DNA from 3 places in the Helcobacillus massiliensis genome. Region 2 is predicted to be linked to each of the others. Evidence: predicted binding sites of a transcription regulator. Region 2 holds the regulator's gene; each other region holds the start of a gene.
The links. The regulator HrcA, encoded in region 2, represses chaperone genes, less so after heat shock. The targets are predictions, from matches to a motif close to TTNGCACTCGNNNNNNNCGAGTGCNAA.
Positions count from the first base shown of each region.

Region 1: a site for HrcA is predicted at 2,747-2,773, ahead of groL (chaperonin GroEL). Genes of this name have one in related genera too.
Region 3: a site for HrcA is predicted at 2,438-2,464, ahead of groES (co-chaperone GroES). Genes of this name have one in related genera too.

Region 1 is NZ_CP136959.1:1,852,178-1,856,680, forward strand. Features, by position in the region: gene pdxR (MocR-like pyridoxine biosynthesis transcription factor PdxR) at 1-523, shown strand, start outside; gene R3I40_RS11590 (hypothetical protein) at 508-603, opposite strand; gene groL (chaperonin GroEL) at 923-2,560, opposite strand; gene R3I40_RS08600 (hypothetical protein) at 2,964-4,352, shown strand; gene R3I40_RS08605 (serine/threonine-protein kinase) at 4,327-4,503, opposite strand, start outside.
Region 2 is NZ_CP136959.1:1,187,352-1,191,854, reverse strand. Features, by position in the region: gene R3I40_RS05540 (hypothetical protein) at 1-103, opposite strand, end outside; gene R3I40_RS05535 (DUF3097 domain-containing protein) at 122-1,012, opposite strand; gene hrcA (heat-inducible transcriptional repressor HrcA) at 1,192-2,208, shown strand; gene dnaJ (molecular chaperone DnaJ) at 2,272-3,429, shown strand; gene R3I40_RS05520 (16S rRNA (uracil(1498)-N(3))-methyltransferase) at 3,426-4,190, shown strand; gene R3I40_RS05515 (HIT domain-containing protein) at 4,264-4,503, shown strand, end outside.
Region 3 is NZ_CP136959.1:1,773,532-1,778,034, reverse strand. Features, by position in the region: gene R3I40_RS08265 (molybdenum cofactor biosynthesis protein MoaE) at 1-222, shown strand, start outside; gene R3I40_RS08260 (hypothetical protein) at 370-927, shown strand; gene R3I40_RS08255 (metallophosphoesterase family protein) at 937-1,794, shown strand; gene R3I40_RS08250 (hypothetical protein) at 1,982-2,176, opposite strand; gene groES (co-chaperone GroES) at 2,609-2,905, shown strand; gene groL (chaperonin GroEL) at 2,914-4,503, shown strand.

The DNA.
Region 1 (4,503 bases), 660 kb from region 2:
GCGGCCCACGGGTGCTGCACTTCTCGCCGAGCTGCGCGATGTCCGCGAGGTGCTGGGCATGCGCGTCTCGGCGACGACGCAGCACGCGGTGGCGCATCTGCTGGCGGATGGGACGGTGCGCCGGCACACCCGGACGGAGCGGCTGCGGCTGGGCCGACGGCGGGAGGCACTGCTCGCTGCGATGCTCGACGTTCCGGGGGTGCGGGTGCTGCCGATGCACGGCGGCAGCGACGCGGTGATCCGGTTCGACACCGCCGGCAGCCACCGCGGCCGCGCCGGCGCCGACCCGGAGGCGCGGGCGGTGGCGGCGTGCGCCGACGCGGGCATCACGGTGGGGCGCCTGTCGGCGGCGTGGGGCGCCGAGTCGCAGGCGGCACCCGTCGACCCCTCCCCAGCCGCTGCTGTGGGCGGCGTGGGCGGTGCGGGGATCGTTCTCGGGCTCGCCCGGCCGGCCGACGGGGCCTTCAGCGCGATGCTGCCGCGGCTCGCGTCAGCACTGGCGACCGTTCACCACACCCGATGACAGTGAAAAGGGGCGGTGAGGCTGACCGCGACCGCCCCGAGCAGGACCGGCCCGGCCGGCAGCTCCATGAGCTTCTTCATCGCGCCGTCCATGCCACCGGCGCTATCCGCAGACCAATCGCTCTCGAGGCGGGCGGGCGCGCGGGGAGGGTGGGCGCGCGGGGAGGGTGCGCGCTCGACGGGGCGGCGCGGCCGTCGGCGTATAGAAGCAGCCTGTTCGGTATAGCGGCCTGGTGTGCCGCTATACGCCGATGCTCGCCCAAACGAAACCGCCCGGCCCACCCCGTAAAGGGGCAGAACCGGGCGGTTCCCGTGGCTCAGTCGGCCGGCACGAGCCGCGAGGCGAACGCCGAGGCGAGCGCCGACCGGTCGGGCTGAGCGGTGAGTGACCCCGAGGGGATCACATCATGCCGCCCATGCCTCCCATGCCGTCCATGCCGCCGGCGGCAGCGGCCGGATCGACCTTCTCCGGCTTGTCCGCGACCACGGCTTCGGTGGTGAGGAACAGGCCGGCGATGGAGGCGGCGTTCTGCAGAGCGGAACGGGTCACCTTCACCGGGTCGAGAACGCCTGCAGCGATGAGGTTCTCGTACTCGCCGGTTGCAGCGTTCAGGCCCTCGCCCACGGGCAGGCCCTTGACCTTCTCCGCCACAACGCCGCCCTCGAGGCCGGCGTTGACGGCGATCTGCTTCAGCGGTGCCTCAACACCGACCTGGACGATCTTCGCGCCGGTCGCCTCGTCGCCCTGGAGGTCCAGGGTCTCGAAGGCTTCCTTGCCGGCCTGCAGAAGGGCCACGCCGCCACCGGCGACGATGCCCTCTTCGACAGCGGCCTTGGCGTTGCGCACGGCGTCCTCGATGCGGTGCTTGCGCTCGTTGAGCTCCACCTCGGTGGCTGCGCCCGCCTTGATGACGGCGACGCCGCCGGCGAGCTTCGCGAGGCGCTCCTGCAGCTTCTCGCGGTCGTAGTCCGAGTCGGAGTTCTCGATCTCAGCCCGGATCTGGTTGACGCGACCGGAGATCTGGTCGGCGTCGCCGGCGCCCTCAACGATGGTGGTCTCGTCCTTGGTGACGACAACCTTGCGGGCACGACCGAGGGAGTCGAGGTCCGCACCCTCGAGGGTGAGGCCGACCTCCTCGGAGATGACGGTGCCGCCGGTGAGGGTGGCCATGTCCTGCAGCATCGCCTTGCGGCGATCGCCGAAGCCCGGTGCCTTCACAGCGACGGACTTGAACACGCCGCGCAGCTTGTTCACCACGAGGGCCGGGAGGGCTTCGCCGTCCACGTCCTCAGCGATGATCAGCAGCGGCTTGCCGGACTGGATGACCTTGTCCAGGATCGGCAGCAGGTCCTTCATGTTGGAGACCTTGCCGGAGGTGAGCAGGATGTACGGGTCCTCCAGGACCGCCTCCTGACGCTCGGCGTCGGTCACGAAGTAGGGCGAGATGAAGCCCTTGTCGAAGCGCATGCCCTCGGTGAGCTCGAGCTCCAGACCGGTGGTGTTGGAGTCCTCAACGGTGATGACGCCTTCCTTGCCGACCTTGTCGAGCGCTTCGGCGATGAGCTCGCCGATGGCCGGGTCAGCAGCGGAGATGGCGGCGGTGTTGGAGATCTGCTCCTTGGACTCGATCTCCACGGCCTGGCCCACGAGCTTCTCGGTGACCGCGGTGACGGCCTTGTCGATGCCGCGCTTCAGAGCGATCGGGTTGGCGCCGGCGGCCACGTTGCGCAGGCCCTCGCGGACGAGTGCCTGGGCGAGGACGGTGGCGGTGGTGGTGCCGTCACCGGCGACGTCGTCGGTCTTCTTCGCGACTTCCTTGACGAGCTCCGCGCCGATCTTCTCGTACGGATCCTCGAGTTCGATTTCCTTCGCGATGGACACGCCGTCGTTCGTGATGGTCGGGGCGCCCCAGGACTTCTCCAGGACGACGTTGCGTCCCTTCGGGCCCAGGGTGACCTTCACGGCGTCTGCGAGCTGGTTCATGCCCGACTCGAGACCGCGGCGAGCTTCCTCGTCAAAGGCGATGAGCTTTGCCATGTGGAAATTCTCCCGTGTTCTGTTCTGGTTCCGGAGCGATGCCCGCGACGGACGATGGCGCCCGGGGCGTTCTGGTCACGCTCGGGCGGCATCTCACCGCTGCCGGATCTCCTGCCGACGGGTGCAGCGCCCCCGGTTCCACCCGGCGGATCCTGTCACTCGTTCGGCATGAGTGCCAGGCCATCATAAGCACTCGCACGCTGAGAGTGCTAATGCTTCCCGGGGGCCTCCTCTGCGCTGTCAGCGGACACGCCGATCCGCGGGGCGCGCACGGGCCGACGGGGCGCCAGCGCAGGGCTGCGTGCGGCACCCGTCGGACTTCTCCCCACCGTCCCAACGCGACACGGCGGGGTGATCAGTGGCACCCTGAGAGGGCACACTTCCGAGCCACTGAGGAGCGCCCATGTCGCAGCCCGGTTTCCGTCGGCCGCCCATCACCCGTCGGCCTGCCGCTGCGCTGACCGCCGCCCTCGTCCTGGCGACCGCCTCCGCGCTGCCCGCCGCTGCCGCGCCGACCACGGCGCCCCGCTCCGCCTCTGCGCCCAGCGCACCGGCTGCACGCTCCGCGAAGGACGCACCCGCCGCGGACGACCGCGGGTATGAGGCCGACGGCTCCCCCATCTCCGGTGGGTCCTCGTTCGCCGGCGCGCCCTCGGTCGAGCCCGGCCGGTACCTCGACTCCTTCACCGCCGGGAAGGACCAGGGCTGGGGCACCATGAAGGAGACGAAGCACTACCGGGTCACGCTGAAGAAGGGTGAGCGCCTCATTGTGACCGGCGCGCTCGTGCCGACCCCCAGCCCGAAGGCGACGCCGACGACCTCGGACAGTGTGAAGTCCACGATCGAACTGACCGACGGGCACGGCAACGACTGCGCGAAGTGGACGAGCAACGGGTTCAGCTTCCCCAACATCGCGGATGCACCCCAGCGCGCCACTGCTGTCTCGACCGTTGCCGGCACCGGTGAGGACGGTGAGTGCGAACCCGGTGAGTTCGTCGCGAAGGTGACGCGCGAAGGCAACCTCAAGCAGTCCGAGACGATGCCGATGGAGCTGGTGTTCGCCGTCGAGGCACCCGCGCCGAGCCCGATGCCGCCCGAACCGGAGTGGGACGACGAGCCGGCCGTTCCCGCACCCACGGCCGGGTCCGCGAAGGACGACGTCACAGCGCTGGGCCGCTCCCGCAACAGCGCCCCGATCCTGAAGCCCGGCTCCTACGTGATCGAACTGCGGCCCGGTGAGACACGGATCGCCGGCGTGGACGTGAACGAGGGGCAGCGCCTGTCCTGGTCGATCTCGCCGCTTGACGCCGGCGAGGTCGAGGGAACGTGGAAACAGGCCGAGGTGATGATCCTGAATCCGCTCGGTCAGGAGGTGTACGACCCGGACGAGAACGCGTCCACCACGGTCAACCTCGATTCCAGCACCGGCGACTACCTGGGCAGCGCGATGCCCACCCCGGTCACGCTCGGCAACCAGAGGACGGATGCGGACAAGGAGCAGGCCTCGAACTGGTTGGGCGGCACCCACACCCTGCAGCTCAGCACGAAGGCCGACGCGTCGGACGAACCGGACACGACGAAGCCGCGCCGCGTGGTCCTCACCCTCGCGGTGGACGGCACCGCCGGTGAGAACGCGGACGTGGACTACGGGAAGACCCGCGCCGAACAGGAGCAGGCGGTCAGCCGGGCGACATGGCTGCGCCGTGGCCTGTTCGTCGGCGCGGGCGTCCTCGGTCTGGTCGCCGTCGGGTCGGGCATCACGGCGTTCACTGCGCTGCGCCGACGCTCCTGACCGGTGCCGCCTGCACGGCGAGCGCGTCGTTCGCGGCGTCGCCGGGGTTCATCGTCAGCCCCACCACCAGCATCGTGATGGCCCCAGCGAGGGCGAGCACCGCCGCGAGTGCCAGCGCGATGCCGAGCCCGAGACGGCGCGGCCCGCGCGG
Region 2 (4,503 bases):
GGGTCGGGTTGAGCGCGAGGATGTCCCAGGCGCCGAGGGCGGCGAAGACGACGGTGGTGAGGATGCCCAGGGCAGTGATCAGCCCCGTGTGAGATCTGTGCATACTGACCATGCTAAGCGGTCAGTCGCCTTCTGCGGTCACCCAATCGATCAGTTCTTCGATCCGGCCGCTCAGAGTCGGCTCCACATCCGCGTAGGACCGCACCTGCTGCAGGATCCGCTGCCAGCCGAGCCCCACGTCCTCCTTCGTGGCATGCGGCCAGCCGAGAGCCGCCAGCGACCCCTGCTTGATGTCCGTGCCCTTGGGAACATGCGGCCATTCGCGCAGGCCCACCCGCTCCGGCTTCACCGCCTGCCAGACGTCCACGTACGGGTGGCCGAGGATCAGCACGTGCTCCCGCGCACCGGGCAGGCGCATCACCTCCTCGGCGATCCGCGTCTCCTTCGACCCGGCGACGAGGTGGTCCACCAGGATCCCGAGCTTCTGCCCGGGACCCGGGCCGAACGCCCGCACCCGCTCGGCGAGGTTGTCGGCGCCGTCCAGCATCTCCACGACCACACCCTCGATCCGCAGGTCATGCCCCCACACCTTCTGCACCAGCTCGGCGTCATGCCGGCCCTCCACCCAGATGCGGGACCCGCGCGCCACCCGCGCCTTCGCGCCCTTCACGTACACGGAGCCGGAGGCGCTGCGCAGACGCTGCCCGGAGCCGCCGGGGGCCGACGGGGTCTGGGCGCGGCGCTGGGGCGGCGTCAGCGTGACGGGCCGACCGTCGATGAGGAACCCGGGGCCGAGGGTGAAGGAGCGCAGCCGGCCGTGCCGGTCCTCCAGCTCGACCACATGAGCGCCGGCGGTCTTCTCCACGCGCGTGATCGCACCCACCCAGCCGGTGGAGGCGTCCTCGACCACGAGGCCGCGCTCGGCGGGCACAGGGGCGGAGGCGGGGCGACGCGGCCGGTGCGGCTGTGCGGTGCCGGCGAGGATGTCGGATCCGTAGCGGTCGAAGGTCATGCGGTGACCGTAGCAAAGCACCGGGCCGACCCCTCAGTGCGGCGCGCCCCGCGCCCGGGCCTGTTCGCTCACAGGGGAGCAGGGGGCCTTGGGGAGGCGCGGCCCTGCCCGATAGGCTGGCACTCGCGCACGCACAGTGCTAAACGGATCGCAGGCAGGACCAGACCAGGAGGGACGCAGTGGACGACCGCAAACTGCACATCCTCGGCGCCATCGTCGAGGACTTCGTCGCCACCCGCGAACCCGTCGGTTCCAAGTCCCTCCTCGAACGGCACGAGCTCGGCGTCTCCGCCGCCACCGTCCGCAACGACATGTCCGTGCTGGAGGATGAGGGCCTCATCACGCAGCCGCACACGTCTGCGGGCCGCATCCCCACCGACAAGGGCTACCGCGTGTTCGTGGACCACGTGGCGCAGGTGAAGCCGCTGTCCGCCCCGGAGAAGCGCGCCATCCGCGCGTTCTTCGACGGCGCCCACGACCTCGACGACCTCCTCACCCGCACGGTCCGCCTCCTCGCCCAGCTCACCCAGCAGGTCGCTGTGGTGCAGTACCCCGCGATCCGGCAGGCGCACGTGCGGCACGTGGAACTGGTGAAGGTGGCCGACACCCTGCTGACCGTCGTGCTCATCACCGACGCCGGCCGCGTGGACCAGCAGACCATCACCCTGGAGCACCCGGCGAGCGCCGAGGAGTACATGGCGCTGCGCGAACGCATCAACCGCGTCTGCATCGGCCGCTCCGTCCTGGACACCCCCTCCTCCTTCGACGACCTCATCGCCTCCCTCCACCCGAGCGAGCAGGACTCCGCCCGGGAGGTCATCGCCTCCCTGACGGAGCTGCTGGACGAACGCCGCGAGGAGAGGGTCGTCATGGCCGGCACCGCGAACCTCGCTCGGGCCGCCCAGCAGGCCGCGGACGTGGAGCCGATGCTGGATGTGCTGGAGGAGAACCTGGTGCTGCTGCGGCTGCTGTCCGCGATGCGCGCCAGCCCCGGCCACGTGGATGTGCTCATCGGTGAGGAGCTCTCCAATGAGGCGCTGTCCCGGGCGGCGCTCGTGGGCACCGCCTACAGCGGCCTCGGGCAGAACGACGCCCCCAGCCGCATCGCAATCCTCGGCCCCAGCCGCATGGACTACGTCACCGGCATTTCGTCCGTCTCCGCCGTCGCCGCCTACATTTCGCGCTTCCTGCGCTGATCCGGCCCCGGCACCGGACGCCCCCGACCATCACACTGCACAGAATCGACAGGACAGGAATCAGTGAACGAGGACTTCTACGAACTGCTCGGCGTCTCCCGCGACGCATCCGCGGAGGACATCAAGCGCGCCTACCGCAAGGCGGCGCGCAAGCTCCACCCGGATGTGAATCCCAGTGAGGACGCCGCGGATCAGATGAAGAAGGTGTCCCAGGCGTACGAGACGCTGTCCAACCCGGAGAAGCGCCGCATGTACGACATGGGCGGTGGAACCGGCGGCTTCGGCGGCTTCGGTGGCTTCGGCGGCGGTGGAGCCTCGTTCGACTTCTCCGACATCTTCGACATGTTCACCGGCGGCCAGGGCCGCGCCCAGGGCCCGATCCCGCGTCAGCGCCGCGGCAACGACATCCTGCGCCGCGTGGCGGTCTCCCTCGACGACATCGTGTTCGGCTCCGAAGCCGAGGTCGACTTCCGCACCGCGGTGGCCTGCACCCGCTGCAGCGGCTCCTGCTGCGAACCCGGGACCAGTCCCAGCCGCTGCTCCACCTGCTCCGGCACCGGCCACGTGCAGCGCGTCACCCAGTCGCTGCTCGGCCAGATGGTGCAGATGGCTCCGTGCTCCGTGTGCCACGGCCACGGCGACGTCATCGAGAACCCCTGCACGGAGTGCTCCGGCCACGGCCGGGTCCAGCAGAAGCGCACCATCACGGTGACGATCCCGTCGGGCCTGGAGAACGGCACCCGCATCCAGCTGCGCGGCGAAGGCGAAGTCGGCGAGGCCGCCGGCCCCTCCGGCGACCTGTTCGTGGAGATCGCCATCGAGGATCACGACACCTTCCACCGCGACGGCACGAACCTCATCGCCCGCATCACCGTGTCCATGGTGGCGGCTGCCCTCGGCACCACCATCACCCTGCCCACGTTCGACGGCGACAAGGAGGTGCAGATCCGCCCGGGCACGCAGCCCGGTGAGATCATCACCCTCGACGGCCTCGGCATCACCCAGTTCCGCTCCGACAAGCGCGGCGACATCCACCTGGATGTCGACGTGGAGATCCCCACGAAGCTGTCCCGCGAGCAGCAGGACCTGCTGCGGCAGTTCGCCGATGCCCGCGACGAACCGGACGTGGCCGAGGCGCCCCGCAATGCCGCGAACGAGCCCCGAACTGCCGGGCGCAAGTCCCGGTTCTCCAAGCTCCGCGACCGTCTCCGCGACCTGTGACCGCGCTCAGCTTCCTGCTGCCGGACGGCGCCCTGGAGGGGCACCGTGCCGGCGACTCGATCACGGTGGACGGCGATGAGGGCCGCCACGGCGCCGCCGTGGTGCGTCTGCGCGCGGGGGAGGACGTGCTGCTGACCGACCCCGTCGGCCGGCAGGCGGCGGCGCGCGTCACCGCCACCACGAAGACCCGCTTCACCGCGGAGCTCACCGCTGAACCCGCCGATGCCCCGGCGCCGCGCCCCCGGATCACCCTGGTGCAGGCGCTCGCCAAGGGCGGCCGGGACGAGAGCGCGGTGGAGAGCAGCGTCGAACTGGGCGCCGACGCCGTCCTCGCATGGCAGGCGGGCCGCTCCATCGTCCGCTGGCAGGGCGCGAAGAAGGTCAAGGGCGTCGCCAAATGGGAGGCGACGGTGCGCAACGCCGTCAAACAGTCCCGCCGCCCCATTCTCCCGCGTGTGGAGGGCGTGGTCACCACCGCCGAACTCGCGGAGCGGATCCGTGAGGGGGAGGCCGACGGGTGCCGCGCGATCGTTCTGCACGAAGCCGAACAGCGTCCCCTCACCACCATCACCGACGCCCTCGCCGATGCCCGCGACATCCTCATCGTGGTGGGCCCCGAAGGCGGCATCAGCAGCGAGGAGCTCGACCAGCTGCAGGCCGCCGGTGCCCTCAGCTGCGTGCTCGGCACCAGCGTGCTGCGCGCATCCACCGCCGGGCCGGCCGCGATCGCGGTGCTGTCCGCCGCTCTCGGCCGCTGGTGAGGGCCCGCCGCGGTCCCAGGTGGGGTGCTCCGTCCTCGGACGGTGGTGCAGGAGCGCCCCGTAGGATGGATGCATGACTGATCACGACTGCGTGTTCTGCCGCATCATCGCCGGCGACATCCCCTCCGACCGCGTCTACGAGGACGAGGACGTCATCGCGTTCAAGGACCTGAACCCCGCCGCGCCCGTGCACGTGCTCGTGGTGCCGCGCAAGCACGTGCCGAACGTGGTGGCGCTGTCCGCTGAGCCGGCGCTGCTCGCCGCTGTCGCCTCCGCTGCCGGCACGGTCGCGCAGCAGGAGGCGAACGGTGAT
Region 3 (4,503 bases), 590 kb from region 2:
GTCACCGGGCGGTTCCCGGACGTCATCATCGCGGCGGCGCACCGCTACGGCCCCCTCAGCATCGGCGACTGCGCGCTCGCCTGCGCCGTCGCCGCCCCGCACCGCAAGCGCGCGTTCGAGGCGTGCGACGTGCTCGTCGACGAGGTGAAGGCGCGGCTTCCGATCTGGAAGGAGCAGCACTTCGACGACGGCACCCAGGAATGGGTCGCGGCCCTTGGCTGATCTGAACCTCGACCACGTCCGCGGGGTCCTGTTCGCGATGGACGTGCCCCCGAGCAGCTGAGCAGCCTGCCGCTCGCCCGAGCCGTCCTCGACGCACTCGAGGCCCACCGCATCCGCCTGGCGGTCGTCGGCCTCTCCGAGCGCGGGGTGAAGCGCCTGCTCGCGGACCTCGAGCGCTGGCGCACCAGGGAGGCCTGGCGCGGGGCCGACGGAGCCGCGATCGAACAGGACCTGCGACGAATGGCGGACGAGCAGCGGCTGCGCCGCCGGCCCGCCCGTGCCCGCATCGGCGAGATCCGCCGCATCACGCGGATCATCAGGCGCATCCCGACCCGGATCCGCGAGGACCTGGAGATCCCCTCGTCCGCACCGGTTCTCCTGGGCATGGTGGGCTTCATGCTGTACGCGCTGCGGTCCGAGTCCGGCCGCACCGAGACCGACGACGCGCCCGCTCCCGAACCCGAGCGCGCACGGGCAGGGGCGCCCCTGGGCCTCGGCGCCCCGCCGGGAACTGAGACCGGAAGCAGCACAGATCCCACGGAGCATCGGCGCAGCCGACTTCTCACCGTCCCGTTCCCGCAGCGCCGGCTCATGGGGGTCGCCCTGTGGCTGCTCGGACTGCTGCCGGTGCTGGTGTCCCTCACCAGCCTGCTGGACGGTGCTGACCCGTTGAGGCGCCGCGCGCGCCTCGCGCAGCGTCGATAGTCTGGGCCCATGCGCATCCTGCACCTCACCGACACGCACATCAGCGCGGCGGACCCCAGTGGAGGACCGGTCCTCCACCAGGGGCGGATCGACGCCCGCGCCGCCCTCGACGGCGTTCTGACCAGGCTCGCGGACATCGGCCCGCTCGATGCGGTCGTCCACTCCGGTGATGCCTCCGATGACGGCTCCGAGGACTCCTACCGCCACCTCGAGCGCGTGATCGGCGACTTCGCCCGCGCCCACGGCGCCGAGCACACCATCGCGATGGGCAACCACGATGTGCCCGCGGGCTGGAATGCCGCGACGGGGCTGCCCACGGTGCGCTGCCAACGGGTCGGCGACGGCCGCATCATCACTCTGGACACCTCAGTTCCGCGCGCGGGATACGGCCACGTGGGCGCCGAGCAGCGGGAGGAGGTCGCAGCGATCCTCACCGAGAGCGTCGACGGGCCGACCATCGCCGTGCTGCACCACCCGCCCTTCCCCGTCACCTCCCGACTGTTCCAGGCGCTCAGCCTCGACGGCCTGGACGAGCTGCGCGAGCTGCTGGAGGGCCGCGTGGACCTGATCCTCTCCGGCCATCTGCACGCCGCGACCAGCGGCCGGCTGGGGAGCGTGCCGGTGCACGTGGCGCCGGGCATCGTCAACGTCACGGATCCGTCGGCCGCGCTCGCCGGCGAGGCGGGGGAGAAGGAGGTCGCGCTCGGCCTCAGCGGCGCCAGCCTCGTGGATGTTGGGGCCGACGGGTGCCGCATTCAGTCGTTCCACTGGCCGAACGCAGGGGACACCGGCGAGGTGACCGAGCCGGTCTACTCGTTCGATGCCGACACGATCACCCGGATCGTGGAAGCAGCGGGCCGGAAGTGAATTCCCGAACCACACGGTTCGCATTCCCGCAGCGAAGATCTGTTCACTCAGATGAATGAATGATGAATGGGAAGAATCTCTGCGGCGAATAGTCGGTGCGGCGGATTCGTTCGGCCGGGCTTCGGGCATGAAGAACGCCACCTGGGTCAACCAGGTGGCGCTGCAGCGTACTGACGGGGAGGGCGGCTCAGCGACCGATGCCGAGAGCGGTGACGCCCTGTGCGGTGTGGCTGTGGGCGATGGCCGCGACGTTCGAGTTGTGGCGCGAACCGGGGACCACGCTGCCGCGCTCCACGTCCTGGCCGACCATCTTGCGGCTCAGGTTGCCGAAGAAGCGCTCGGTCCAGCGAGCGGACTTGGTGGATGCTGCTGCGTTCTGCATAACGAATGCCCCTTCCTCGCCGATTCCCCATCGGCCTCTGCCAAAGCTTGTGACTCCATTCTAAAGAGGCCGAGTCGCCCGCCCCAAGCGAATTGTGAGCCGCAGAACCCTGTGATCCCCGTCTGTGGCGCAGCTCTATGAAACGAGTCTCCCCGGGTGGGACCAGGGTCCCCATTCGGGCCCTGCCGGAGCGCAGGTCGGGAGTGCTGAGCATCTCGCAGGGGCAGTCGGTTCACCGTTGGCGAACGGGTGCGGGCGCAGTTGGCACTCGTGTTGCATGAGTGCCAATGCCGCCACTAGGCTGACCGCATTGGCAGTCTCCGCCGGAGAGTGCCAGCCAGTGGATTCGGGCCGGTCGGCACCGCGACGACGACCGCCCCACCGATGGATCCGCTGATCTCTGATCATCAAGAGTCAAAGGAGAGAGGTCGCATGTCGGTCTCCATTAAGCCCCTCGAGGACCGTGTCGTCGTCAAGCCGCTCGAAGCCGAGCAGGTCACTGCATCGGGCCTGATCATTCCGGACACCGCGAAGGAGAAGCCCCAGGAGGGCGAGGTCGTCGCCGTCGGCGAGGGCCGCTTCGACGACAAGGGCCAGCGCGTCCCCATGGACGTCAAGCTCGGCGACAAGGTCGTGTTCTCCAAGTACGGCGGCACCGAGCTCAAGTACGGCTCCGAGGAGTACCTCGTTCTGAGCCAGCGTGACATCCTCGCAATCATCGAAGGCTGATTCCATCCATGGCTAAAGACATCATCTACGACGAGGACGCACGCCGCGCGCTCGAGCGCGGCGTCGACCGCCTCGCCGACACCGTCAAGGTGACCCTCGGCCCCAAGGGCCGCAACGTCGTCCTCGACAAGAAGTGGGGCGCCCCCACCATCACCAACGACGGCGTGACCATCGCCCGCGAGGTGGAGCTCGAGGACCCGTTCGAGGATCTCGGCGCTCAGCTCGCCAAGGAGGTCGCCACCAAGACCAACGACGTCGCCGGTGACGGCACCACCACCGCAACGGTCCTCGCCCAGGCGCTCGTCCACGAGGGCCTGCGCAACGTGGCCTCCGGCGCTGCCCCGGCCGGCCTCAAGCGCGGCATGGAGAAGGCCGTCCAGGCGCTCTCCGACCGCCTCGCTGAGAACGCCATCGAGATCTCCTCGAAGGACCAGATCGCGAGCGTGGCCGCCGTGTCCTCCCAGGACCGCGAGATCGGCGAGCTGCTCGCCGAAGCGTTCGAGAAGGTCGGCAAGGACGGCGTCATCACCGTGGAGGAGTCCTCCACCACGGCGCTGGAGCTGGACTTCACCGAGGGCATGCAGTTCGACAAGGGCTTCATCTCCCCGCACTTCGTCACCGATGCGGACCGCCAGGAAGTCGTCCTCGAGGACGCCTACGTCCTGATCAACCAGGGCAAGATCTCCAACGTGCAGGACCTCCTGCCGCTGCTGGAGAAGGTCGTCGAGACCGGCAAGCCGCTGTTCATCATCTCCGAGGACGTCGAGGGCGAAGCCCTCGCCACCCTCGTGGTCTCCAAGCTGCGCGGCTCCTTCAAGGGCGCCGCCGTGAAGGCCCCGGCCTTCGGCGACCGCCGCAAGGCCATGATGCAGGACATCGCCACCCTCACCGGTGCGCAGGTCATCACCCCGGACCTCGGTCTGGACCTGAAGACCGCCACCCTGGCTGATCTCGGCACCGCCTCGCGCGTCGTCATCACCAAGGACGCCACCACCATCGTCGGCGGCGCCGGCGATGACGAGGCCGTGGCCGACCGCGTCGCCCAGATCAAGTCGGAGATCCAGAACACCGACTCCGACTGGGACCGCGAGAAGCTGCAGGAGCGCCTCGCGAAGCTGTCCGGCGGCGTGTCCGTCATCAAGGTCGGCGCTCACACCGAGGTGGAGCTCAAAGAGAAGAAGATGCGCATCGAGGATGCTGTTGCGGCCACCCGCGCAGCGATCGAAGAGGGCATCGTCTCCGGCGGCGGCTCCGCCATCGTGCAGGCAGCCACCGTGCTCGAGGACGACCTCGGCCTCGAAGGCGATGAAGCAGTCGGCGTGCGCGCTGTCGCCAAGGCCGTTGTGGAGCCGCTGCGCTGGATCGCCGAGAACGCCGGCCTCGAAGGCTACGTCGTGGTGGAGAAGGTCAAGCAGGCGCCGATCGGCACCGGCCTGAACGCCGCCACCGAAGAGTACGAGGATCTGGCGGCAGCCGGCATCATCGACCCGGTGAAGGTGACCCGCAACGCCCTGCGCAATGCGGCCTCCATCGCCGGTCTCGTGCTCACCACCGAGACCCTCGTGGTCGACAAGCGCGAGGACGAGGACGAGGACTGA